Regions from separate parts of the Pseudomonas syringae pv. coryli str. NCPPB 4273 genome, predicted to be linked through region 4. Evidence: predicted binding sites of a transcription regulator. Region 4 holds the regulator's gene; each other region holds the start of a gene.

Evidence for each region. Region 4 encodes FliA, which starts transcription of late flagellar genes. Its sites were predicted from a motif close to CTAAAGTTTNNNNNNNNNNNGCCGNTAA; they were not measured.
Region 1: the regulator FliA is predicted to act here: its motif matches at 2,381-2,408, upstream of motA (flagellar motor stator protein MotA).
Region 2: the regulator FliA is predicted to act here: its motif matches at 3,374-3,401, upstream of P406_RS04380 (methyl-accepting chemotaxis protein).
Region 3: the regulator FliA is predicted to act here: its motif matches at 3,921-3,948, upstream of P406_RS07865 (methyl-accepting chemotaxis protein).

Annotation. Positions count from the first base shown of each region.
Region 1 covers NZ_AWQP01000019.1:149,423-155,216, reverse strand. The annotation lists gene rsgA (small ribosomal subunit biogenesis GTPase RsgA) at 1-348, shown strand, start outside; gene motB (flagellar motor protein MotB) at 410-1,459, opposite strand; gene motA (flagellar motor stator protein MotA) at 1,463-2,314, opposite strand; gene P406_RS09720 (HDOD domain-containing protein) at 2,522-4,057, shown strand; partial or broken gene P406_RS29775 (rhodanese-like domain-containing protein) at 4,103-4,918, shown strand; gene asd (archaetidylserine decarboxylase) at 5,087-5,794, shown strand, end outside.
Region 2 covers NZ_AWQP01000005.1:60,893-66,686, reverse strand. The annotation lists gene P406_RS04395 (ABC transporter ATP-binding protein) at 1-478, shown strand, start outside; gene P406_RS04390 (glycoside hydrolase family 32 protein) at 475-1,989, shown strand; gene P406_RS04385 (LacI family DNA-binding transcriptional regulator) at 2,057-3,049, shown strand; gene P406_RS04380 (methyl-accepting chemotaxis protein) at 3,446-5,065, shown strand; gene P406_RS04375 (glycoside hydrolase family 10-like protein) at 5,657-5,794, opposite strand, start outside.
Region 3 covers NZ_AWQP01000016.1:37,143-42,936, forward strand. The annotation lists gene P406_RS07845 (DNA topoisomerase III) at 1-677, shown strand, start outside; gene P406_RS07850 (RidA family protein) at 741-1,142, shown strand; gene P406_RS07855 (DUF6482 family protein) at 1,150-1,461, opposite strand; gene P406_RS07860 (PH domain-containing protein) at 1,667-2,038, shown strand; gene P406_RS07865 (methyl-accepting chemotaxis protein) at 2,084-3,880, opposite strand; gene P406_RS30165 (methyl-accepting chemotaxis protein) at 4,043-4,906, opposite strand; partial or broken gene P406_RS30170 (MCP four helix bundle domain-containing protein) at 4,901-5,656, opposite strand.
Region 4 covers NZ_AWQP01000015.1:8,378-14,171, reverse strand. The annotation lists gene P406_RS07640 (chemotaxis protein CheA) at 1-1,596, opposite strand, end outside; gene P406_RS07635 (protein phosphatase CheZ) at 1,630-2,415, opposite strand; gene P406_RS07630 (chemotaxis response regulator CheY) at 2,435-2,809, opposite strand; gene fliA (RNA polymerase sigma factor FliA) at 3,066-3,806, opposite strand; gene fleN (flagellar synthesis regulator FleN) at 3,803-4,636, opposite strand; gene flhF (flagellar biosynthesis GTPase FlhF) at 4,752-5,794, opposite strand, start outside.

The sequences.
Region 1 (5,794 bases), on a different contig from region 4:
AGCCTGTTGCCGGAAACGGACACTCGGGTCGGTCCGCTGTCCGAGGTTTCCGGTCAGGGCACACACACCACGACCACCGCGCGCCTGTTCCACTTCCCGCGCGGCGGCGATCTGATCGACTCGCCGGGCATCCGGGAATTCGGCCTGGGGCACGTCAGTCGTGCCGACGTAGAGGCAGGCTTCATCGAGTTCAACGACCTGATCGGCACCTGCCGCTTTCGTGACTGCAAGCATGACCGCGAACCGGGCTGCGCCCTGCTCAAGGGGCTTGAGGACGGCCGCGTGCAACAGCAGCGCATGAACAGCTACCGCTCGATCATTGCCAGCCTGCCGCAAGACAGTTACTGAGCACCGAACGCCGCACGCAAAAACGCCGCGATGATCGCGGCGTTTTTGTATCGGTTGCAGCTCAGTTCTGGGCCGGCTCGACCCGCAACTTGCCATCGTCAAAGATGTTCAGCTTCTGCCGGATCTCGCGCGGCTGGGCGTAGGCCTGCGGGTCGGGTGGCGCTGCTGTCGAAGCCCCCGGAGCAGCAGGTACCGCCGGAACCGCGGGTGTCGCTGGCGCCGGTGCTGCCGGCGCGGCGGGTGTGACTGGCGCACCACCGGAGTTCTGATCGCCCTCGATGCGGTGCTGGGCCTTTTTGGTCAGCACCACGATATCGATGCGGCGATTGATCGGGTTGGTCGGGTTCTGGCGGTCATAAAGAGCAGACGACGCGTACCCCACTACCCTGGCCACTTGTGAATCCGGATACGTCCCGGCTACCAGCGCACGGCGTGCAGCGTTGGCACGGTTGGCCGACAGCTCCCAGTTGCCGAACCCGCCACTGCCCACAAAAGGCGTTGCATCGGTGTGGCCGCTGATACTGACCTTGTTCGGCACACTTTTGATGGTGTCAGCCAGGGCCAGCAGAATGTCTTCGAAATAAGGCTTGAGGCGCGCGCTGCCCGAGTCGAACATCGGCCGGTTTTCCGCATCCATGATCTGGATACGCAAACCGTCCTGAGTGATCTCGAACAGAATCTGATCCTTGAATTTCTGCAGCTGCGGATTTTCCTCGACCTTGGTCTGCAACTCCTGGAGCAGCATCTCCAGACGCTCCTGCTCCACCGCTTCAGCCTTGGTCTCGGCATTTTCCGCTTCGATCGGCACCGTATCCGGCGACGGCGTGGTCTGAACCTCAGGGTTCAGCGTCTGGTTCGGCGACATCTCTGGCGAACCGCCCAGATCGATCACATACGGCGAACCGCTGTCCGAAAAGCCGACCGGGTCCTTGAAATAACCGGCGACCGCGAGCAATTGCTCGGGGGTGGCAGACGACATCAGCCACAGCACCAGAAAGAACGCCATCATCGCGGTCGCGAAGTCGGCAAACGCGATTTTCCAGGCACCGCCGTGATGTCCGCCACCAAAGCGCTTTACGCGCTTGATGATAATCGGCTGATTATTTTCCATGACTTAGCGACCGCGAACCGCTTGTTCCAGCTCGCTGAAGCTGGGGCGATGCAGCGGATAGAGAACCTTGCGGCCGAACTCGACAGCCAGCGAAGGCGGCATGCCGGAGGCCGAGGCCACCAGCGACGCCTTGATGGCCTCGTAGACGTTCATTTCTTCCTTGGCATCATGCGCAAGGCTGGTGGCCAGAGGACCGAAGAAACCGTAAGCCGCGAGAATACCGAAGAACGTACCGACCAGCGCCGCACCTACGTGCATACCGATCGCAGCCTTGTCGCCGGAACCCAGCGACGCCATGGTCACCACGATACCCAGTACCGCAGCCACGATACCGAAACCGGGCATACCGTCAGCGATACCGGTAATGGCGTGGGATGGATGCTCGAGGTCTTCTTTCATGCTCAGCAGTTCCATGTCGAACAGACCTTCCAGCTCATGGGGAGCCATGTTGCCGGACGACATGATGCGCAGGTAGTCGCAGATGTACGCAGTCATGCGCTCATCCTTGAGGACACCCGGGTATTTGGCGAAGATCGGGCTGGAAGCAGCGTCTTCGATATCCCCTTCAATCGCCATCATGCCTTCACGGCGGCTTTTGTTGAGGATTTCGTAAACCAGCCCCAGCACTTCGAGGTAATAGGCATGTGTGAAGCGCGTACCGAACATCTTCAGCGACTTCTTGAACACGTGCATGAACATGTAGCCAGGGTTGGCCTGGAGGAACGCGCCCAGCGCAGCACCGCCGATAATCAAGACCTCGTAGGGCTGGAACAGCGCCATGACCTTGCCATGGGACAGCACATATCCACCGAGGACACTTGCGATAACGACAATGATGCCGATGATTTTAGCCATAGGAAAAAATACTTTACTGAGTCGGGTTCAGGGACAGTCCGGAAGTTGTTGAATCTCTTCTTCTCCTTATCGGCCTAACTGGGCCAGACTATAGCCGGTTCTTTTGAAAAACCCATTTATGCGCCTCCATAAAAGGAGGAAAATGGCCTCAGGGCCCCGTACGCTGGCGGTTTCCCAGCTCAGATAATCAGCCGCACAGGCCCTCGAATGCCGACAGTACACGCAGCACATCACCTCGTTCCGAAGACGCTGGATGCCTGGGTCAAACTGCTTGACGGCATCGCGTTGCCGGTCCCTGCCGTCAATCATGGACACGTCCGCGCCGCACTGAACGACAGTCGTCGGTCGCTGCGTGAAATCGCCGAAATGATGCAGGAAAGTCCTGCGCTGGTGCTCAGCGTGATGCGCGAGGCCAACCATCACACCCACGGGTTGACCGAGCAGGCCGAGAGCCTCGAAATTGCGATCAACCGCCTGGGTCTGGCGCGTACCGAAGTCCTGCTGGGCCGTTTGCCGGCCAAGCCGCCCGAAGAAATTCCTGCAGCCTATCGCCAGCTGATTCTGGTCAGCCAGCACGCCACGCAACAGGCCAACGGCCTGTTTGCCAGCCGCCTTGCGCGACTCTGGCAGGACATTCACATGGGCAGCCTGCTGTTTCTGTCGCCGCTCTGGCCAATGGCGCTGGCCTATCCGAAGCTGCTCGAAGAACTGGAGCTGCGGGTTATCCACAAGGGCCATTCCAGCGTTGCAGTGGAAAAAGAGCTGTTCGGCGTCAACCTGCTGGAATTGTGCCTGGCACTCGCAGAGTTCTGGCGCCTGCCGATCTGGGTTACGCGCGGCTATAAGCTGTTGATCAACGAGCGACGCGATCTGGCCAAGGCGCTGCGCATCGCCCGCGAAGACAACAGCCCGCTGCAGCAGCAACAACTCATGGACGACGACCCCAACCTGCGCCGCTGGCTGAATCAGCCCGCCAATACCGTGTTGCTGGGCAACGGCCTGGCGCTGGCCGCACAACAGGCCTGGAACAGCCCGCATTGCCTGCGCTGGGAACGGCTGACCAGCCTGTACCTGCAACAGTCGATGAGCGAAGTACAGCAACAGGCGCACCAGAATGCCGCCAGCAGCGCACGCGTCCATGCGGAAAAAGACCTCTGGCACCCGGCCGAATCGCTGATCTGGCCGTGGGACGCACGGCGTGTAAGGCGTGACAATGAACCTGCACCGCCGCCATCGGCCGACGCCCTGCAACTGTGGCGCAAGCAATGCGCCGAGCTGCTGCAGGATCCCAGCCCGTTCATCAACGCCATGCACCTGACCACCTCGGCGCGCGATGCATTTATCTCGTGTGGCATGGAGCGGGTCATGCTGCTGATGCTGGACAAGACGTCAACGGTGCTGCGCGTCAACCAGACTGCCGGCCTGCCAAAGGACGCCGCTACCTTGCAGCTGTTCATCAAGGAAAGCACCGTGCTGCAACGCCTGCTGACCCAGCCGACGCAGTTACGCATGACACCCGCCAACAGTGCGCAATTTGCCGCGCTGCTGCCCCCGCAGCTGAAAACCCTGTTCAGCGGCCAGCACTGGCTGATTCGCTCGCTGAGCAACAACGGCAAAGTCATGCTGCTGGTGGTCGCCGACCAGGGCGGCGGGGCCTTGTCGGAAATTTCCGTACAGGCATTCGGAAAAACCGCGCAATGTATTGAACGGGCACTGGGCATCTTTAGTCATCGCAAAGCCTGAGGCCTGGCGTACAATTCGCCCCTTTCCTTTCATCGGAGGCTGCAAATGTCCGCATTCACTGGCTTGTCGCTGGTCATCGAACCCAACGATCTGCTTGAGCGTCTAGACGCCCCGGAACTGATCCTCGTGGATCTGACCAGCAGCGCTCGCTACGAAGCCGGGCACATTCGCGGTGCCCGCTTCGTCGATCCGAAACGTACACAGCTGGGCAAGCCTCCTGCCCCCGGCCTGCTGCCCGACACTGCCAGTCTTAAGCAACTGTTCGGCGAGCTGGGCCACAATCCCGACGCCGTGTATGTCGTCTACGATGACGAAGGCGGCGGCTGGGCTGGGCGTTTCATCTGGCTGCTGGATGTCATCGGCCACAGCCGTTATCACTATCTGGACGGTGGGCTGCTGGCCTGGGAAGCGCAATTGCTGCCGCTGAGCACCGACGTTCCGCCTGCTGCCGATGCCCCGGTCACGCTGACGACGCTGCACGACGAACCTACCGCCACGCGTGAGTACCTGCAGAGTCGTCTGGGCGCCGCCGACCTGGCGATCTGGGATGCCCGCGCGCCGACCGAGTATTCGGGCGAAAAAGTGGTCGCGGCCAAAGGCGGCCACATACCCGGCGCCGTCAATTTCGAGTGGACGGCGGGCATGGACAAGGCGCGCAACCTGCGTATTCGCCAGGACATGCCGGAGATCCTTCGCGAGCTGGGCATCACGCCCGACAAGGAAATCATCACGCACTGTCAGACCCATCACCGCTCGGGCTTCACCTATCTGGTGGCCAAGGCGCTGGGCTATCCAAGGGTCAAGGCCTATGCCGGCTCGTGGGGCGAATGGGGCAATCACCCGGAGACACCGGTAGAACTCCCGAATGTGGCCGCCGCGCCCGTCGAGGCAGTCGAGGTTGCACAACCCGTCACGTCTGCGCAGCCAGCACCAGCACCAGCACCAGCCGAAACTGTCGAACCTGTCCGCGCCACCGAACCGGGACGGACCTCACAGAAATATTCAGGACACTCATCCTCAGGACCTTCAATGAAAGACCGCTTGTTCATCATCAGCCAGTACCTGCTGCCGCACCACCTGCTGTCCCGACTGGCAGGCTGCGTTGCCGAATGCCGCGTGCGCTGGTTCAAAAACGCTTTCACCGCGTGGTTTGCCCGCCGTTATCAAGTGGACATGTCGCAGGCACTGGTCGAAGACCTGACGTCCTACGAGCACTTCAATGCGTTCTTCACCCGCGCATTGAAAGCCGACGCCCGCCCGCTCGATGCCACGCCGGGCGCGATTCTTTCGCCAGCCGACGGTGCCATCAGCCAGTTGGGCCCTATCGACCACGGCCGGATCTTCCAGGCCAAGGGCCACAGTTTCAGCGTGCTCGAACTGCTCGGCGGTGATCCCAAGCTGTCAGCGCCGTTCATGGGCGGCGAGTTCGCAACCGTCTACCTGTCGCCGAAGGACTATCACCGCGTACACATGCCACTGGCTGGCACGCTGCGCGAAATGGTCTACGTACCGGGCCGCATCTTCTCGGTCAACCAGACCACAGCCGAAAACGTACCCGAGCTGTTCGCCCGTAACGAGCGGGTGGTCTGCCTGTTCGACACCGAGCGCGGGCCAATGGCAGTGGTACTGGTGGGCGCGATGATTGTGGCGTCTGTCGAAACGGTATGGGCCGGGCTGGTCACACCGCCCAAGCGTGAACTGAAGACGTTCAGCTACGACGAAGCGGCGCGTGCACCG
Region 2 (5,794 bases), on a different contig from region 4:
GCGCCCTGCCAGCCTTTTCGTCGCCGGTTTTCTGGGCTCGCCGAGAATGAACTTTCTGCCCGTGAGCTTGCAGGCACCGGGTCGCAGCAGCCTGATCGATATCCCGGCACTGGGCATGAAATCCCTGCCCTTCGACAGCTCGAATCTGACCGAGGACGCGCAACTGACCCTGGGTGTTCGCCCGGAGCACATCACCCTCAATGCTGCGAACAACGGCGTTGGCGTCACGGTATCCGATGTCGAATACCTGGGCAGCGAGGTCTATGTGCACCTGGCTACCGGGGCGAGCGAGCCCTTGATTTGTCGCTGCGATGCCAAGGCCGGCTGGCAGGTGGGCGACCAGGTCGCGCTGCAATTCGACGACAGCAACCTGCACCTGTTCGACGCCGATGGCCTGGCCCTGAAGCGCCACACAGACGCCAGTCAACACCTGACACCCGGCACCACACCGCACCTCGTACAAGCAGGCACCCTATGAGTTTTTCTGCAAATGCCATGAGCAACCCGATGTCTCCCGCCCTCGAGCGCGCGCACCATGCGCTGGAAGAGGGCCTGTCGCAGCTCGTCCACGATTATCGCCCCGGTTATCACCTGGCCCCGCCGGCAGGCTGGATGAACGACCCCAACGGGGTGGTGTTCTTTCGCGGCGAATATCATGTGTTCTATCAACACCACCCGTTCGACGCGAAATGGGGCCCGATGTACTGGGGCCATGCAAAGAGTGCCGATCTGGTCCATTGGCAACACCTGCCCATTGCCTTGGCACCCGGTGAAGACTTCGATCGGGACGGCTGTTTTTCCGGCAGTGCAGTGGTGTGTGGCGACACACTGGCGCTGATCTACACCGGGCACACATGGCTGGGTGAAGTGGGCGACGAGCGTTTTATCCGTCAGGTGCAGTGCCTGGCTACCAGTACCGACGGCATCAGCTTCAGCAAACACGGCGCCGTCATCGACACCCCGCCGCAAGACGAAATGATTCATTTCCGTGACCCGAAGGTCTGGCGACAGGATGGTCACTGGTACCTGATTGCCGGCGCACGCCTGGGTGACAAACCGCTGCTGCCGATCTATCGATCCAAGGAGCTGCACGCGTGGGAATTCGTCAGCTATGTGTCCACAGGCGACGAAGGCGACGGCTATATGTGGGAATGCCCGGACCTGTTTGGCCTCAATGGACGCGACGTACTGCTTTACTCCCCCCAGGGCATGCCGGCACAGCGCTACGAGCGACTGAACCGGTTCCACACCGGCTATCGAGTGGGCCAGGTCGACAATCAATGGCAATTCACCGGCGGGCCTTTTATCGAGCTGGACAGCGGCCACGATTTCTATGCGGCGCAGACGCTGGTGGCTGCCGATGGCAGGCGTCTGCTGTGGGCGTGGGTCGACATGTGGGAAAGCCCGACCCCAACCGAAGCGCATCACTGGCGCGGCATGCTCGGCCTGCCGCGTGAACTTGAAGTGCGCGCAAATCGCCTTTGCGTACAACCCGCACGCGAACTGATAGCGTTGCGCCAAACACCGTTGCCTGGCACCCCTTGGTGGAGCGAAGCGGGTAGCCAGTGGCTGACCGACATACACGGCGACATGCTCGAAATCCACGTGCACCTGGACCTGCTCGACTGTACCGAAGGTCACCTGGGCGTGGCATTGCGTTGCAGTCCGGATGGCCAGGAGCAGACTCTGCTTTACTACGATGCGGCGCTAAAACGTTTGGTACTGGACCGAGATCAGTCGGGCACCCACGTCAGCGGTCAGCGCAGCGTAGCGATAGATCCACAACAGAATCAGCTTGAACTGCAGATCTTCCTTGATCGCTCATCCATTGAGGTGTTCGAGCAAAACGGCAGTTTCAGCTTCAGCAGCCGCCTTTATCCACAGACCGACAGCCTGGGGGTGAAGCTTATTGCCAATGGAACCGGAGGCCGAGTCTGCATTGCCGACGCATGGCAACTCTCCTCGGGATACCTGTCGGTAAATCATTGAAGTCGCGAAAAAAATCAGGTCTCTGTAGCATGATAATCATCAGTCAACCCGACAGGCCCCGCCTCGCATGACCTCAGTTAAAGACGTTGCAAAACTGGCCGGTGTGTCTCTGATGACGGTGTCTCGGGCGCTCAATGATCCGGGAAAGCTGAGCCCCGAGACTTATCAGCGAGTGCGCAACGCGATCGATGAGCTTCAATTCGTCCCCAGCCTGTCGGCTCGCCGGATTCGCGGCGACAACCTGCAGACCCGAACCATCGGCGTATTTGCCCTGGACACCGCAACGACGCCGTTTGCGGTCGAGCTGCTGCTGTCCATCGAACAGACCGCGCAGCAGGCAGGCTGGAACGTATTTATCCTCAACCTGCTGAGCAATCCGCCCACCGACCAGAACATCGACCTGATGCTCTCGCACCGCCCCGACGGGTTGATCTTCAGCGCCATGGGCTTACGCAAAGTAAGTATCCCCCAGCGTTTGAAGAGCAAACCGCTGGTGCTCGCCAACTGCGTAGCCGATGACAGCAGCCTGGTCAGTTATGTGCCGGACGACGAAACCGGTCAGTACCGTGCGTTGCACCACGCGTTCAGCAAGGGCTATCGACGCCCGCTGTTCATCAACCTGCCAAAACAGAGCCTGGCTTGGGAAATCCGCCAGGCGGGTATGTTGCGTGCCTGCGAGGCATTCGGCCTGGCTCGCGACGAGCTCTTGCAATACAACCTGTCCGAGCATGACGCCTATTGGGAAACTGCCGCCATCCTGGCCCGGCACATGCTGGACGGCCGTCCGCAGTTCGACATTCTGATCTGCGGCAATGACCGCATTGCCTTTTGTGCCTACCAGCTGCTGCTGGGCCAGGGTCTGAAAATCCCTGGCGATGTCGCCGTATTGGGTTATGACAACATGATCGGCATCGCCGAGCTGTTCATTCCTGCGCTGACCACGGTGCAACTGCCGTATTACGAGATCGGTCGCAACGCCGCCCGGCACTTGATCGAAAGCCTTGAAGTGTCGGGCTCCCAGCCGGTGGATTGCCCGCTGGTGGTCAGAGAATCGCTATGAAGCCTTGCGTGGGATAGCCCACGCATCGAGTCGTCACGCGGGACGATCCTGACAAAAAACGACGGCTCTTGAGTTTCTGATTGACGCCCCTGAAACGCTGACCGTATTGAATGGTTACGATTGAGAGGGGTGAGAGCGGCTGGGCGTATGCCCCCCTAAAAGCTTGGCTTTGTCCTTCTGTTTCAATCGCCTACTGATGAATAGCTGCAACTAAGCAAGCTGCACCACCCTTCGCCTACATAAGTTTCCGCCCCAAAAAAGCGCACTAAAAACTAAAGAAACACAAAAATGTGCACAACTAATACAGCAACTAATTCTCACACCCTAAAGTTATACTATTAGTAGCCGATAGTTCTACAACCGTGAAAAATCAATTCTACAAGGAGGTCAGTGGCAATGAGAAACCTGAAAGTATCTGCGCGCGCAGCACTCAGCTTTATGTTTATTGCGCTCCTATTGGTCGCCTTGGGCGGTATTTCAGTATGGAAAATGGGGGAAATTCGCGAGACGGCCAGAGACCTTGAAAACGACGCCCTGGCCAGCGTGGTGGTTGCAGACAGAATCAACGCCACGATGCTGCGCCTGCGCCTGGAAGTCCGCAGAATGCTGTCCCAGACCAATCCGCAGGACATGGCCACTACGACCGGCATGATCGCTTCGCTGAGCGAAGAGTTGAAAAAGCAGGTAGCCCTTTACGCCCCGTTTGTCGCCAGCGATAAAGAAGGACAACTGTTCAAGGCCGTGTCTGAAAACACCGATAAAGCACTGGTTGCATTCGATCAGGTGACTGCACTTATCCGTAAAAACGCAGCCAACGAAGCGCTGGCCTACCTGAGCTCCAATGTCACCCCTGTTACCCGTCTTCTCGACGACGCTGTAAACGGACTTGTTCAAATGAACATTGACGAGGCCGCCAACTCAGGAAAAGAATCCGAGGATTCGTATCAAAGCGGCTTAACGTTTGTGATCTTCATTATTGCAGCCGCGACGCTGGCGACGATTGTGCTGGCCGTGCTGTTTACCAAAAGTATCGTTGCACCATTGCGCGACATGCTGCGGGTCAACGACACCATCGCCAAGGGTGATCTGCGCAGCGTGATTACCGTCACGGGCAAAGACGAATTCTCCGACCTGATGCGCGCTACCCAGGTGATGCAAAACAACCTGCGCGATACGATCAAGCTGATCGGCGATTCATCCACTCAACTGGCGTCCGCCGCCGAGGAAATGAATGCGGTCACCGAAGAGTCGAGCAGAGGTTTGCTGCGCCAGAATAACGAAATCGATCAGGCAGCCACCGCCGTCAACCAGATGACCGCTGCAGTCGATGAGGTGGCGCGTAATGCTGCCGCGGCATCGGATGCAGCCAAAGCCTCTGATCAGTCAACCCGCACCGGCGCGGCACGGGTGACCAGCACGGTCGACGCCATCGAGAAACTGAGCAAGACCGTGCAGAACACCAGTGCCGATGTAGAGCGTCTGGCCGTGCAGTCCAAGGACATCAGCAAGGTATTGGAAGTCATTCGTACGATTGCGGAGCAAACCAATCTCCTGGCCCTGAACGCGGCAATCGAAGCGGCCCGGGCAGGTGAGCAGGGACGCGGTTTCGCGGTGGTGGCCGATGAAGTCAGAGCGCTTGCACATCGCACCCAGACCTCGACCCAGGAAATCGAGAAAATGATTGGCGACATCCTCACGGGCACTGCGCAGGCCACCAAGGCCATGAGCGAAAGTTGCGACCAGGCCGATGGCACACTCACCATCGCTCATGAAGCCGGAGCAGCGCTCACGCTGATCGCGAAGGCAATCAATGAAATCAACGAAATGAACCTGATGATTGCGACCGCATCGGAGCAGCAGGCGCAGGTCGCACGTTCGGTCGACGGCAACCTGATGAGTATTCGCGATCTTTCCATCCAGAGCGCAACGGGGGCCAATCAGACAGCGGCGGCCAGTTCCGAGCTCTCAGTGCTTGCTGCAGACATGAACAAGCTGGTGGCCAGGTTTTCGCTCTAAGGGTTTTCTACTGCTTCGGGTCGTGATGCTGTGGATACTGATTCCACAGCATTCTTGGCACGCTTACCTGAAGATCCATCTCACCGCGATTAACTCAACATCTTCACGCCACAGAAATCGTGGTCAGCCAGAACGAGTACACCAGCATTTTCTGTTGCCCATTCTGCCCCGCAAGAAATACCAGTACATCGAACGGGTGTCGGTCACTCCCTCAAAACAGGTCTGCAATCGATGAGCATTGACTTCATGGTGCCTGACGTCCAAAAGCTGCCGCCGCTGACTAGGCTTTGTACGAAAAGTCGGCGAGCGAAGGTCAGGCGAGGCAAAAACAGGCGAGGAAGCGGAGTCTACGTGTTGTAAATGAGCATTCCGAGCCTGTTTTTAACGAAGCATCACCGAGCGCAGCCACTTTTCGTACAGAGCCTAATGCCCAGATGTTGGCCGGAGCGCTGCCCGGTGAGAAATGGGCGCAGATCAGCAGTTGCTTCACGCCAGGTCGCTCCTGCAAGTAGCCTGGCTGCACGAGGGTTTACGGACTTGCACGGGGCTTAAGTGCACTTTCTGTTACGTGCCCCCCAAACAATAAATATATTAGACGTCGGCCCAGCGACGCTTCAGGTAGTCAACCACCTGCTGAGTCTGTGAGGCCCGCAGAAACATATGTCGAAAAAACATGCACCCGGATACCTCAGTCAGAGAATCATTCAGGTCAAGCTGACGGGTCATTTC
Region 3 (5,794 bases), on a different contig from region 4:
TCGTCGAGCCGGGCTGGAAGCGTGCGATGCCCGAAGCGCTGGCCCCGGCCAAGGGTCGCGAAGCGCCTGCCCCGCAGCCGTTGCCGGCATTGTTTCAGGGCTGCGAGTGTGCAGTCGCCGAGGTCATCCTCAAGGACCTCTGGACCCAGCCGCCGAAACCGTTCACCGAGGGAGACCTGATCAAGGCGATGAAGAACGTCGCCAAACTGGTGGAAGACCCGCTGCTCAAACAGAAGCTCAAGGACACCACCGGCATCGGCACCGAAGCCACCCGCGCCGGGATCATTCAAGGCCTGCTGGACCGTGGCTACCTGACCAAGCAGGGCAAAGCGCTGTGCGCAGCACCGGCAGCCTTCAGCCTGATCGACGCCGTGCCGCGTGCCATCGCTGACCCGGGCACCACCGCCATCTGGGAGCAGGCGCTGGACATGGTCCAGAGCGGCGAAATGAGCCTCGAAGAGTTCGTTGCCAAACAGGCGGCGTGGATGAGCAAACAGGTCAGCCGTTGCGTTGGCATGCGTATGAGCATCAGCGGGCCGGCCAGCCCGGCAGGCGTTGCGCCGCCCTGGAAGAAAAAACGCAAGACCACAAAGCGCGTCGCCAAGACCTCCACCGCCACAGCGGACACTGCGGCGAAAAAGCCGCGGCGTGCTGCCAGACCGGCCGCCAAGGCGTAGGCCGCAACAGCGATAGCCAGATCAGCCATTGCACATTCAAGCGTTACGAACAGGTGTTACAACATGTCAGACCGAGAGCTCATCATTCCGCCCACCATGCAGTCGATCATGGACCGTGCAGGCTATGCACCTGCGGTCAGGGTTGGGGATACCCTGTATTGCGCGGGCCAGGTGGGACGTACACGGGATATGGAGGTCATCCTCAACCCCGAGGCGCAATTCATCGCCTGCTGGGAGAATCTGCGCACGGTACTCGCCGAGGGCGGCTGCACCTTCGACGATATCGTCGACATGACCACTTATCACGTCGCCATGAGCGAGCACATGGCGGTGTTTCGTGACGTGAAGAACCGCATTTTCCCGCGTGGCCAATGTGCCTGGACCTGCATCGGCGTGGCCGAACTGGCGCACCCCGGATTGTTGCTCGAAATCAAGTGCGTTGCGGTCAGGCGCAACAACGCCTGATCGGCAATCACAGGCTGGAGCGCAAGGGTATCTCGTGCCGCGAAGACTGTGCCCGGACATCGTCCAGACCGACCATTTCGTCATGCGCCACGGCCTGGGTCATGAACAACTTTACGTCAGACACCGAAGACAGCACCTTGCGCGCTTCTTCCACCGAGGCAACGTGCAGGGTTTTCCCGCTCGAATCTTCCACCGGCACAGACTTGCCGTCGAGCTTTGCGTGCAGCACGTAGGAACCGCCTTCCATGGAGATCAGATCGAGTTCACGAACCGTTTGATCCTTTACATGCTTGGTCAGGTCTTGAATGTTCAAAGTCACACCTCCGGTGGCGTTCTGGAAATCAGCGCCGCTTGAAAATGGAGCTTTTATTGGCGCAAACGTTCAGTCGTTTGGGGCACCGCCAGCCTGAATATCCATGTCGCAAATACATGAGACAGGTTGAGCGATGTTATTCTGCGACGGCTTCGGACACCCGGCTGCGCACGTCGCGTACCCCCCCGAACAGATGTTCAAGGATAGACAGATGATCGACTTCAACAACAAGGGCTTCTTCAAACTCAAGCAGAATGACGAATACGCGGACCGGGTCAAGGACCTGCTGCTCGACGGCGAAGAGGTTATCGATGCTTATAAGTCCATGCGCGATGGCGTAGTGTTCACGACCAAGCGCATCATCGCGGTCAATGTCCAGGGCCTGACAGGCAGCAAGAAGGACTTCACTTCCCTGCCGTACAAGAACATCGTGGCCTGGTCGGTCGAGACCTCGGGCACCTTCGATCTGGACTCTGAACTGGAAATCTACTTTTCGGCGGTCGGCAAGGTGAAATTCGAATTCACCGGCAAGACCTCTATCGTCCAGATATCCAGGTACATCTCCCAACATCTGCTGGGCTGAAAAGCGCCATCAGCCTGCGCATGGCGCAGGCCCTGGCATATTCAGTCACTTGCCCAGCAGCAGCGCTGCATCGAAGCCCATGCGCAAGTTGCCCCAGTGGCGCCCTTCAAAGAAGAACGGCACATCGATTTCAGTCATGATTTCGCCGGTATCACGCAGGTAAGTCTGCAACAGAAAACGCTGTTTATTGCCCGCAGCGCGCAGGCCGATCGGGTCGGAGAACATGCGTTTGTTGCGGCACACCGGCAGGTCGACTTCACGATTGCCGGTAGGTTTTTGCGATACCCAACTGTTGTTGACCGGGCAATAGCCCTTGCTGTCGACGATGAAGGTGACCTTGCCGCCGCGTGTGCCCTTGGTCAGCTTGTCACATTCTTCCTGGCAGATTTGCGCAAAACGCTCGGTGTAACCGGTCGTGTATTGTTTGGGATCTGTGCCCGGAATCAGCTTGTAACTCTGATCGAACAGATTGACGCCCTGCTTGTGCAGCTCGGCCAGGCGTGCTTGCAGAATGTCACGGCACTGGCTGGCGCGAGTGATCGCCGCATCCAGTTCGCCATGCCCAAGCACGAATCGCCCCAGCAGCGCCTGCACCTGCTCGGCCACGCTTGACAGATCCCGGGTGGCCGTCGCGGAGTGCTGCATGCGCTGGTCGATGGCCTGGCTATCGGAATAGATCCGCGTTACCCGCTCATTGATCCCCGTGTTTGTAGAGGCGAACTGCTGAATGTGCGCAGCGATGTCGGCGAGCTTGTCGTTGGTCGACTCGAAATCGCCGATCATGCTTTCGAAATGGCCGGACGCACGCTCTACCACCAGCTGGGTTTCGCGGGCGCTGTGGCTGATCTGAATGGTCTGTTCGTGTGTGGAGCTGACTTCCTGAAGCATGGCGTCGATGTTGCGCGAGATGTCGTCAGTGGCTTTACTGACGTTTTGCGCCAGCGTGCGCACCTCGTCAGCCACCACCGCAAAACCTCGACCACTCTCCCCTGCACGTGCCGCTTCGATGGCCGCATTGAGCGCCAGCAGGTTGGTTTGCGAAGAAATCTGCTGAATAAGGCCGACAATCGACTTGATGCTTGATGAACGCTCATTCAAGCCAGAGACCAGTCCACCGAACTCATTGAGGCTGCTGGATATCTGGCTGATGTTTCCGGTCACTTCCAGCAATTCGGCATAAGAATCGCGCGCCATGCTCAGGTTCTGCGCGGTGGTGCTGGAAATGCCCTGGGTCTGCTGCGAGACATCCTCGATGCTGCCCACTGCCATGTTGCTCTGGTCCATCACTTCTCTGGCGAAGCGGGCCTGATCGGTCGCGCTGTCGCTGGAATCACTGATGTTCTTCAGCGAACGTGCCGACTCGACGGCGATCTGCACAGTCAGCCCCTGAATGCTGCTGATGATCTCGCGCTGTTTGGCCAGAAAGAGATTGCAGGTACTGGCCAGCCCGCGGATCTCGTCATGGGTGAGCAGCGGCAGGTCCCTCGACAGATCACCTTCGCCACTGGCGACTTCTTCGAGCGCGCGAGTCATGGACATCACCGGACGCACGATCAGGTGGCGGAAATACCAGACCATGAAGCTGACCATGACCAGCGTGAACAGCGTGCTCAGCAGAATCGCGTTGCTCAGCAGATCCAGCTGACTCTGAATCACGCCCAGCGCGGCGGGGTCCGTTTGCGTGCCGCGCAATTGCAGCATGATGTCGGAACGAATGTTCAACGCTACCCAATACAGCAAGGCGCTGACCAGGACCAGCAGGAAAAGGCTTGATAGCTTCTTGGTCAGCGTGTTGAAAAACTGCCTTTCAACTGACTCGTACAAAGCCTTTAACGTCTGCATTTTGCTGCTCCTGGGTACAAGGGTGGTTCTGGTGCGATGGTTAACGTCTCTCGCTACCAAAGCTTTAATGCGTTCGCCTTCAGCAGAGGCGGAAAAATTTCGGCCACGCAGCTCACGGCGCTTTTCGCGCCGCAGAGTACTGCAGAGTTGGGCAATTTGATATCACAGCTGAAAGCGATCGACCGATTGTGAAAGCTGCCCGGCCATTACCGACAGTTCATCAGTAGTACTGGCGGTCTGGCCGATAACCCGGCTATTGCCCTCGGACATGCTGGCAATCATTTCAACCTGATGAGCGATTTCATTACTGGCCAGGCTTTGCTCGCCAATGGTGCGGGTGATGTCGTTGACCAGTTGCGTGGTGCTCAGCGTGGCATCCAGGATATCGCTGATCGCACGTTCCACTTCGGCGGTCACCGCCATGCCCTTGTCGACCTGGGCCACACCGGCCTCCATGCTGGTAACCGCTTCGCGGGTGCTCTGCTGAATGCGCGCAACCATGGTGGTGATTTCCTGAGTGGAAGCACTGGTGCGCCCTGCCAGGCTGCGCACCTCGTCGGCCACCACGGCAAAACCACGGCCCTGCTCGCCAGCGCGGGCGGCTTCGATGGCCGCGTTGAGCGCCAGCAGGTTGGTCTGGTCGGCAATGCCCTTGATGACCTGAATAATATTGAAGATGCCTTCCGAATCCTTGTCCAGCGTGCGGATCACCTGAGCCGACTGCTGCGCCGAGCGGGCAATGCTGTCCATGTCACTGACCACCTGATGAATCACCCGGCCGCCGTTCTTGGCCAGGGATTCGGCCTGACTGGCCATTTCCAGGGCCTGCCCGGCATGCCGGGTGATTTCTTCAATGCTTGCGGTCATCTCGCTGGTCGCCGCCGACATGGTGCCGGCTGCCGAACTCTGCTGCCGGCTGCTGTCGGCCACCTCATGGCAACCACTGCTGAGCTGACGACTCATGCCACTGACGTCATTGGCATTGCTGCGCACCACCTCGATCATGCTGCGCAGGTCACGCTGCATGATCGCCAGGCTGCGAATCAGCATGCTGGCTTCGTCACGGCCACCTGACTCGGCGATGGGTTCGCGCAGGTTGCCATGGGCAATACTGTCGGCAATACGGCTGGCGGACGCGAGCGGGATCATGATGCTGCGCGTCACCCAATGCCCCTGGATCAGCAGCAGCAAAATACTGATCGAAAGCACGACCGCCAAGGTGACATTGGCACTTCGCGTGGTCTGACGGGTGCGTTCGCCGCTGGCTTTGGAGTTGTCCTCGATCAGGTCACTCAAGCTCGACATCTGCCCCTCCAGTTGCGTGAAGGCACTGGAAAATGTGCCCAGCTCTTGCTGCGCGCGGTCCGGACTGTCGATGGCCAGCCCGACAATCCGCTCGCCTGCGCTGATATAGGCGTCGAGGCTCGGCTTGATCCTGCTCAGCTCTGCCTTGATGGCTTCGGTGAGCGGCAGTTGCAGGTTATCGCTCACGACCTTGCGAAACAGTGCGGCATGCTCTTTGAGGGATGCCTGCACTTCATCACGCGAACTGTTGCTCCTGCCCAGACCAAACAGCATCGCTGACAGCACATCGGCGCGCAGCGCGTCGTGCATCATGTCGGCTTGCAGGTGATTGCCCAGCGCAGCCATGCTGACTTCACTGTCGAGCATCGCCGCCTCCATGCGCGTATTACCCAGGTAGTTGACCAGGCTGATGATCATGACGGTCAGCACACTGGTGCCTATCAGCAAGAACAGACGTAGTTTTATCGACATCCTGTAGCCCTCCGGCCAATGAAATAACGCGAGCTGCGGATTGCTCTTATCTACAGCTTATCGACGCACGTTGCCAGATACTTAAGCCTATTTAACCGATTTTGCCGAATCGTCAGCCGATAATGTCGAACGCCCGGC
Region 4 (5,794 bases):
AATGGAGCGCAGGACGTTAGGGTCCATGCCCTTGCCGTCATCGGAGATCGACAGCAGGATATGGTCGCCTTCCTGCTCTGCGGAAAGGATTACCCGCCCGCCGCGGGACTTGCCCGTGGCTTCGCGCTCTTCCGGCGTTTCGATACCGTGGTCGACCGCGTTACGCACCAAGTGGACCAGTGGATCGGCAAGCGCCTCTACGAGGTTCTTGTCGAGGTCGGTTTCTTCGCCGACCAGTTCCAGGTTGATCTCTTTCTTGAGCTGGCGAGCCAGGTCACGAACCAGACGCGGGAAACGACCGAAAACTTTCTTGATCGGCTGCATGCGGGTTTTCATCACCGCAGTCTGCAGATCGGCGGTCACCACATCCAGGTTGGAAACGGCCTTGGACATGGCTTCATCGCCGCTGTTGAGACCCAACCGCACCAGGCGGTTACGCACCAGCACCAGCTCGCCGACCATGTTCATGATCTCGTCCAGTCGGGCGGTATCGACACGAACCGTGGTTTCGGCTTCTGTCGCCACCGGCTTTTCGCCGGTAGGCGCAGGAGCGCGCGCAGGGGCCGGAGCCGCTGCGGGTTTGGCCGGTTCGGCTTTGGCAGCAGGCGCCGCAGCAGGCTTGGCAACAGGAGGCGGCGGTGGCGGAGCAGGCGCCTTGGCAACAATCGCCTCCGGCTCGAACTTGCCCTTGCCATGCAATTCGTCGAGCAGGCTTTCGAATTCGTGATCGGTGATTTCGTCCGACGCAGCAGCAGCGGGTGCCTTGGCAGCAACGGCCACAGGTGCAGCAGCTACGGGAGCCGCTACGGCACCATCAAACGAGCCTTTGCCGTGCAGTTGATCGAGTAACGCTTCGAATTCATCGTCAGTGATTTCGTCACCGGCAGGCGCGGCACCGCGCTGCGCCGCAGGAGCGGGGGCCGGAGCGGTTGCAGCATCAGCCGCAAACTTGCCCTTGCCATGCAACTGATCAAGCAGGGATTCAAATTCCTGATCGGTGATTTCATCACTTGCCGGCGCAGCGGCTGCTGGCGCCTGTGCAGGCGCTGCAGATACCGGGCTGGAGCCGTGCAGCGAATCGAGCAGCTGCTCGAATTCATCATCGGTAATTTCGTCGCCAGCAGCTGGTTCTGCAACCGCAGCAGCAGCCTGGACTTCAACCACCGGCTCGGGCTCTGGCTCGGGAGCCGCGGCCTCATCGGCAGATTGTGGCTCGGCCAGACGCGCCAGCGCGGCCAGCAGTTCTGGCGTCGCCGGAGTTACGTCAGTCCGTTCACGTACCTGACCGAACATGCTATTGACGGAGTCCAGTGCTTCAAGGACCACGTCCATCAGTTCGGAATCAACGCGACGTTCACCCTTGCGCAGGATGTCGAACACGTTTTCGGCGATGTGGCAGCACTCCACCAGCTCATGGAGCTGGAGGAAGCCGGCGCCCCCTTTTACAGTGTGAAAACCGCGAAAAATTGCATTGAGCAGATCAGCATCATCCGGTCGGCTTTCCAGCTCGACCAATTGCTCTGACAACTGCTCCAGAATTTCGCCGGCCTCTACCAGAAAATCCTGAAGGATTTCTTCATCGGCGCCGAAGCTCATGGGGTGCTCCCTAAAATTAACCGTCAACAGATCTTAGAAGCCGAGGCTCGATAGCAGATCGTCTACATCATCCTGTCCGGATACGACGTCTTCACGTTTATCGGCATGAATCTGCGGACCTTCACCCTGAGCGAGATGTTTTTTAGGATCTTTTTCATCGAGGATGGATTGTTCGTCATGTTCGATGCCAGCAAAGCGATCGACATGACTGGCCATGAGCACCAGTTTGAGCAGATTGCTCTCGACTTCAGTGACCAGTTGCGTCACACGCTTGATGACCTGACCGGTAAGGTCCTGGTAATCCTGGGCAAGCAGAATGTCATTGAGATGCGCGGAAACCTGATGGGTTTCCTTCTCGGTACGCGTCAGAAAACCATCGACCCGCTTGGCCAGCTCGCGGAACTCTTCGGCACCGATTTCGCGGCGCATGAAACGTCCCCAGTCGTCGCTCAACGCCTTGGCGTCGGAACTCAGGCCGTTCATGACCGGCGTACTCTCCTCCACCAGGTCCATGGTGCGGTTGGCCGCATTCTCGGTCAGCCTCACCACATACGACAGGCGTTCGGTAGCATCCGTGATCTGCGACACTTCCTCGGCTTGAGGCATGTGCGGATCGATGTGAAAGTTTACGATTGCACTGTGCAGCTCACGAGTCAGCTTGCCCACTTCCTGATAAAGGCCGCGGTCGCGTGTCTGATTGAGTTCGTGGATCAGTTGCACAGCGTCACCGAAACGACCCTTTTCAAGGCTGGTGACAAGTTCCTGCGCGTGTCTTTTTAAGGTCGACTCAAAGTCGGCCATCGAATCATTGTTATCCATAGCGCCCTCGCGGCTTGCATCAGCTATTGACGCGTTCAAAGATCTTGTCGATCTTGTCTTTCAGGGCTTGGGCAGTGAATGGCTTGACTACATAGCCGTTCACCCCAGCCTGGGCAGCTTCAATGATCTGCTCACGCTTGGCTTCGGCAGTGACCATCAGCACGGGAAGGCTCTTGAGGCGTTCGTCCTTGCGGACTTCGCGCAGCAGATCGATACCGGACATGCCAGGCATGTTCCAGTCCGTCACCAGAAAGTCAAAGGCACCGCTCTGCAGCATCGGCAATGCGGTCAGACCATCATCCGCTTCCGATGTGTTGGTAAACCCCAGATCACGCAAAAGGTTCTTGATGATCCGCCGCATCGTTGAGAAGTCATCAACGATGAGGATTTTCATGTTCTTGTCCAATTCGACCTCCAAGCAGTCTTTAACGCGTTCAGCACCTGAACACGCTGTTCACTCAATACTGGCACAGCACACCCCCGGCTGTACGAAACGACGACGGGCTTGGCACAACAACAGGCAAGGACCTGAGAAACAAGCCCATCGAGGCAATGCCTGACAGGCTTCTGACGGGTCGATCCTGTTACCACGTAACGCTCTGCACAGCCGGCTTGCAGTCAACATGCGGCCAAAGACCGCACATTGCCTGTCAACGCGCTCGCCACTCCCCCAAACGCCCTCGCAAACGAGCTGCGCACTGGCTGTGTAACTGACTGACCCGAGATTCGCTGACCCCAAGAACCTCTCCGATTTCCTTGAGGTTCAGCTCTTCGTCGTAGTACAGCGCCAACACCAGACGCTCGCGCTCTGGCAGATTGGCAATTGCATCGGCCAACGCAGCCTGGAAGCGCTCGTCTTCCAGGTCGCGCGACGGCTCAAGCGATCCGCTTGCGCCATCCTCGTGCAGCCCTTCATGATCGCCGTCCTGCAGCAGGTCGTCGAAACTGAAGAGGCGGCTGCCCAAGGTGTCATTCAAAATCCCGTAGTAATCATCGAGACTCAACTGGAGTTCGGCCGCAACCTCGTGATCTTTAGCGTCACGGCCGGTTTTAGCTTCAATTGCCCGAATTGCGTCACTGACCATGCGCGTATTGCGGTGTACCGAGCGTGGCGCCCAGTCACCCTTGCGCACTTCATCGAGCATCGCACCACGGATGCGAATGCCGGCGTAGGTCTCGAAACTCGCACCCTTGGTGGAATCATACTTGGTGGAGACTTCAAGCAGGCCGATCATGCCGGCCTGGATCAGATCCTCGACCTGCACACTGGCCGGCAAGCGCGCCAGCAGATGATAAGCGATACGCTTGACCAATGGCGCATAGCGCTCGATCAACTCATATTGTGAATTACGGGACGCCTTGCTGTACATCTGGTAGCCGCTCGCAGTCATTGCACAGGCCCTGCACTGGTCTGGTGAACGAGTCGCTCAACGAAGAACTCGAGATGACCCCGCGGATTGGCTGGCAACGGCCAAGTATCAACCTTCTGGGCAATGGCCTTGAAAGCCAGAGCACATTTGGAACGCGGGAATGCTTCGTAAACGGCGCGCTGTTTCTGTACAGCCTTGCGTACGCACTCGTCGTACGGCACGGCGCCTACATACTGCAGCGCAACATCGAGAAAACGATCCGTCACTTTGGTCAGTTTGGCGAACAAGTTGCGCCCTTCCTGCGGGCTCTGAGCCATGTTGGCCAGTACCCGGAAGCGGTTCATGCCGTAATCGCGGTTAAGCAGTTTGATCAGGGCGTAGGCATCGGTGATCGACGTGGGTTCATCGCACACCACCAGCAGCACTTCCTGAGCGGCGCGCACGAAGCTGACCACCGACTCGCCGATACCGGCGGCCGTGTCGATCACCAGCACATCGAGGTTGTCGCCAATCTCGCTGAACGCCTGGATCAGGCCGGCATGCTGGGCGGGCGACAGATGCACCATGCTCTGGGTGCCGGAAGCAGCGGGTACGATTCGAACCCCGCCCGGCCCCTGCAACAGCACGTCGCGCAACTCACAACGCCCCTCGATGACATCGGCAAGTGTGCGCTTGGGCGTTAACCCGAGCAGCACGTCGACATTGGCCAGACCCAGATCGGCGTCCAGCAGCATGACGCGACGGCCAAGCTCGGCGAGGGCCAGTGAAAGGTTCACTGACACGTTAGTCTTACCGACGCCACCTTTGCCACCGGTCACCGCGATAACCTGTACGGGATGCATGCTGCCCATGTTATTTCTTTACCTTGTCTTGCGTAGACCGAAACCACATCGAGGGCTGCACGTGCGCAAATGAACACTGCATGGCAGACCGTTGACGCAGGGACATTCCAATAATATCCATCACTTAACCCACTCTCTTGCCAGGGGTGTGATAGAGGTCAGCAAACATATCAGCCATTGCTTCCTCGCTAGGCTCGTCCTGCATCTGCACACTCACCGCGCGGCTTACCAGCTGATGACGACGCGGAATATGCAGGTCATCAGGAATGCGTGGTCCGTCCGTGAGGTAGGCCACAGGTAATTCGTGACTGATCGCCAGGCTCAGGACTTCACCGAGGCTGGCCGTTTCATCAAGCTTGGTCAGAATGCATCCGGCCAGGCCACAACGTTTGTAACTGTGATACGCGGCTGTCAGCACCTGCTTCTGGCTGGTGGTGGCCAGTACCAGATAGTTGCGTGACTTGATGCCGCGACCCGCGAGGCTTTCCAGCTGCATGCGCAGCGCAGGATCACTGGCCTGCAGCCCGGCGGTGTCAATCAGCACCACACGCTTACGCAGCAGCGGTTCCAGCGCCTGAACCAGAGACTGGCCAGGATCGATATGGGTGACCGGTACGTTGAGGATGCGCCCAAGGGTCTTGAGCTGCTCCTGCGCGCCGATGCGGAAACTGTCCATGCTGACCAGTGCGATATTCTGCGGGCCGTACTTCAGCACGTAACGTGCTGCCAGTTTGGCCAGGGTGGTGGTCTTGCCCATTCCGGCAGGACCGACCATTGCAATCACGCCGCCCTCTTCGAGCGGCTCGACTTCGGGTACGGCGATCATGCGTGCCAGGTGCGCCAGCAGCATGCGCCAGGCCTGACGAGGCTCGTCAATCTCCGGAATCATCGACAGCAGGTCGCGTGACAGCGGGCCGGACAGGCCGACACGTTGCAGACGACGCCACAGGTTGGCCTGCTGCGGACGACTGCCCTGCAGCTGGTTCCAGGCCAGCGAGCCGAGCTGGACTTCCAGCAGCTCACGCAGGCCGTTCAGTTCGGAACGCATCGAGTCATAGGCGCGCTGGCCGATGGCAGGCTCGGCGGCCTGTGGCGCTGCGTACGCGAATGGACGCGGCGGCTCTTCGAGTGTCGGCTCGATGTGCGTATCGGCAGGGTTGACCGGCT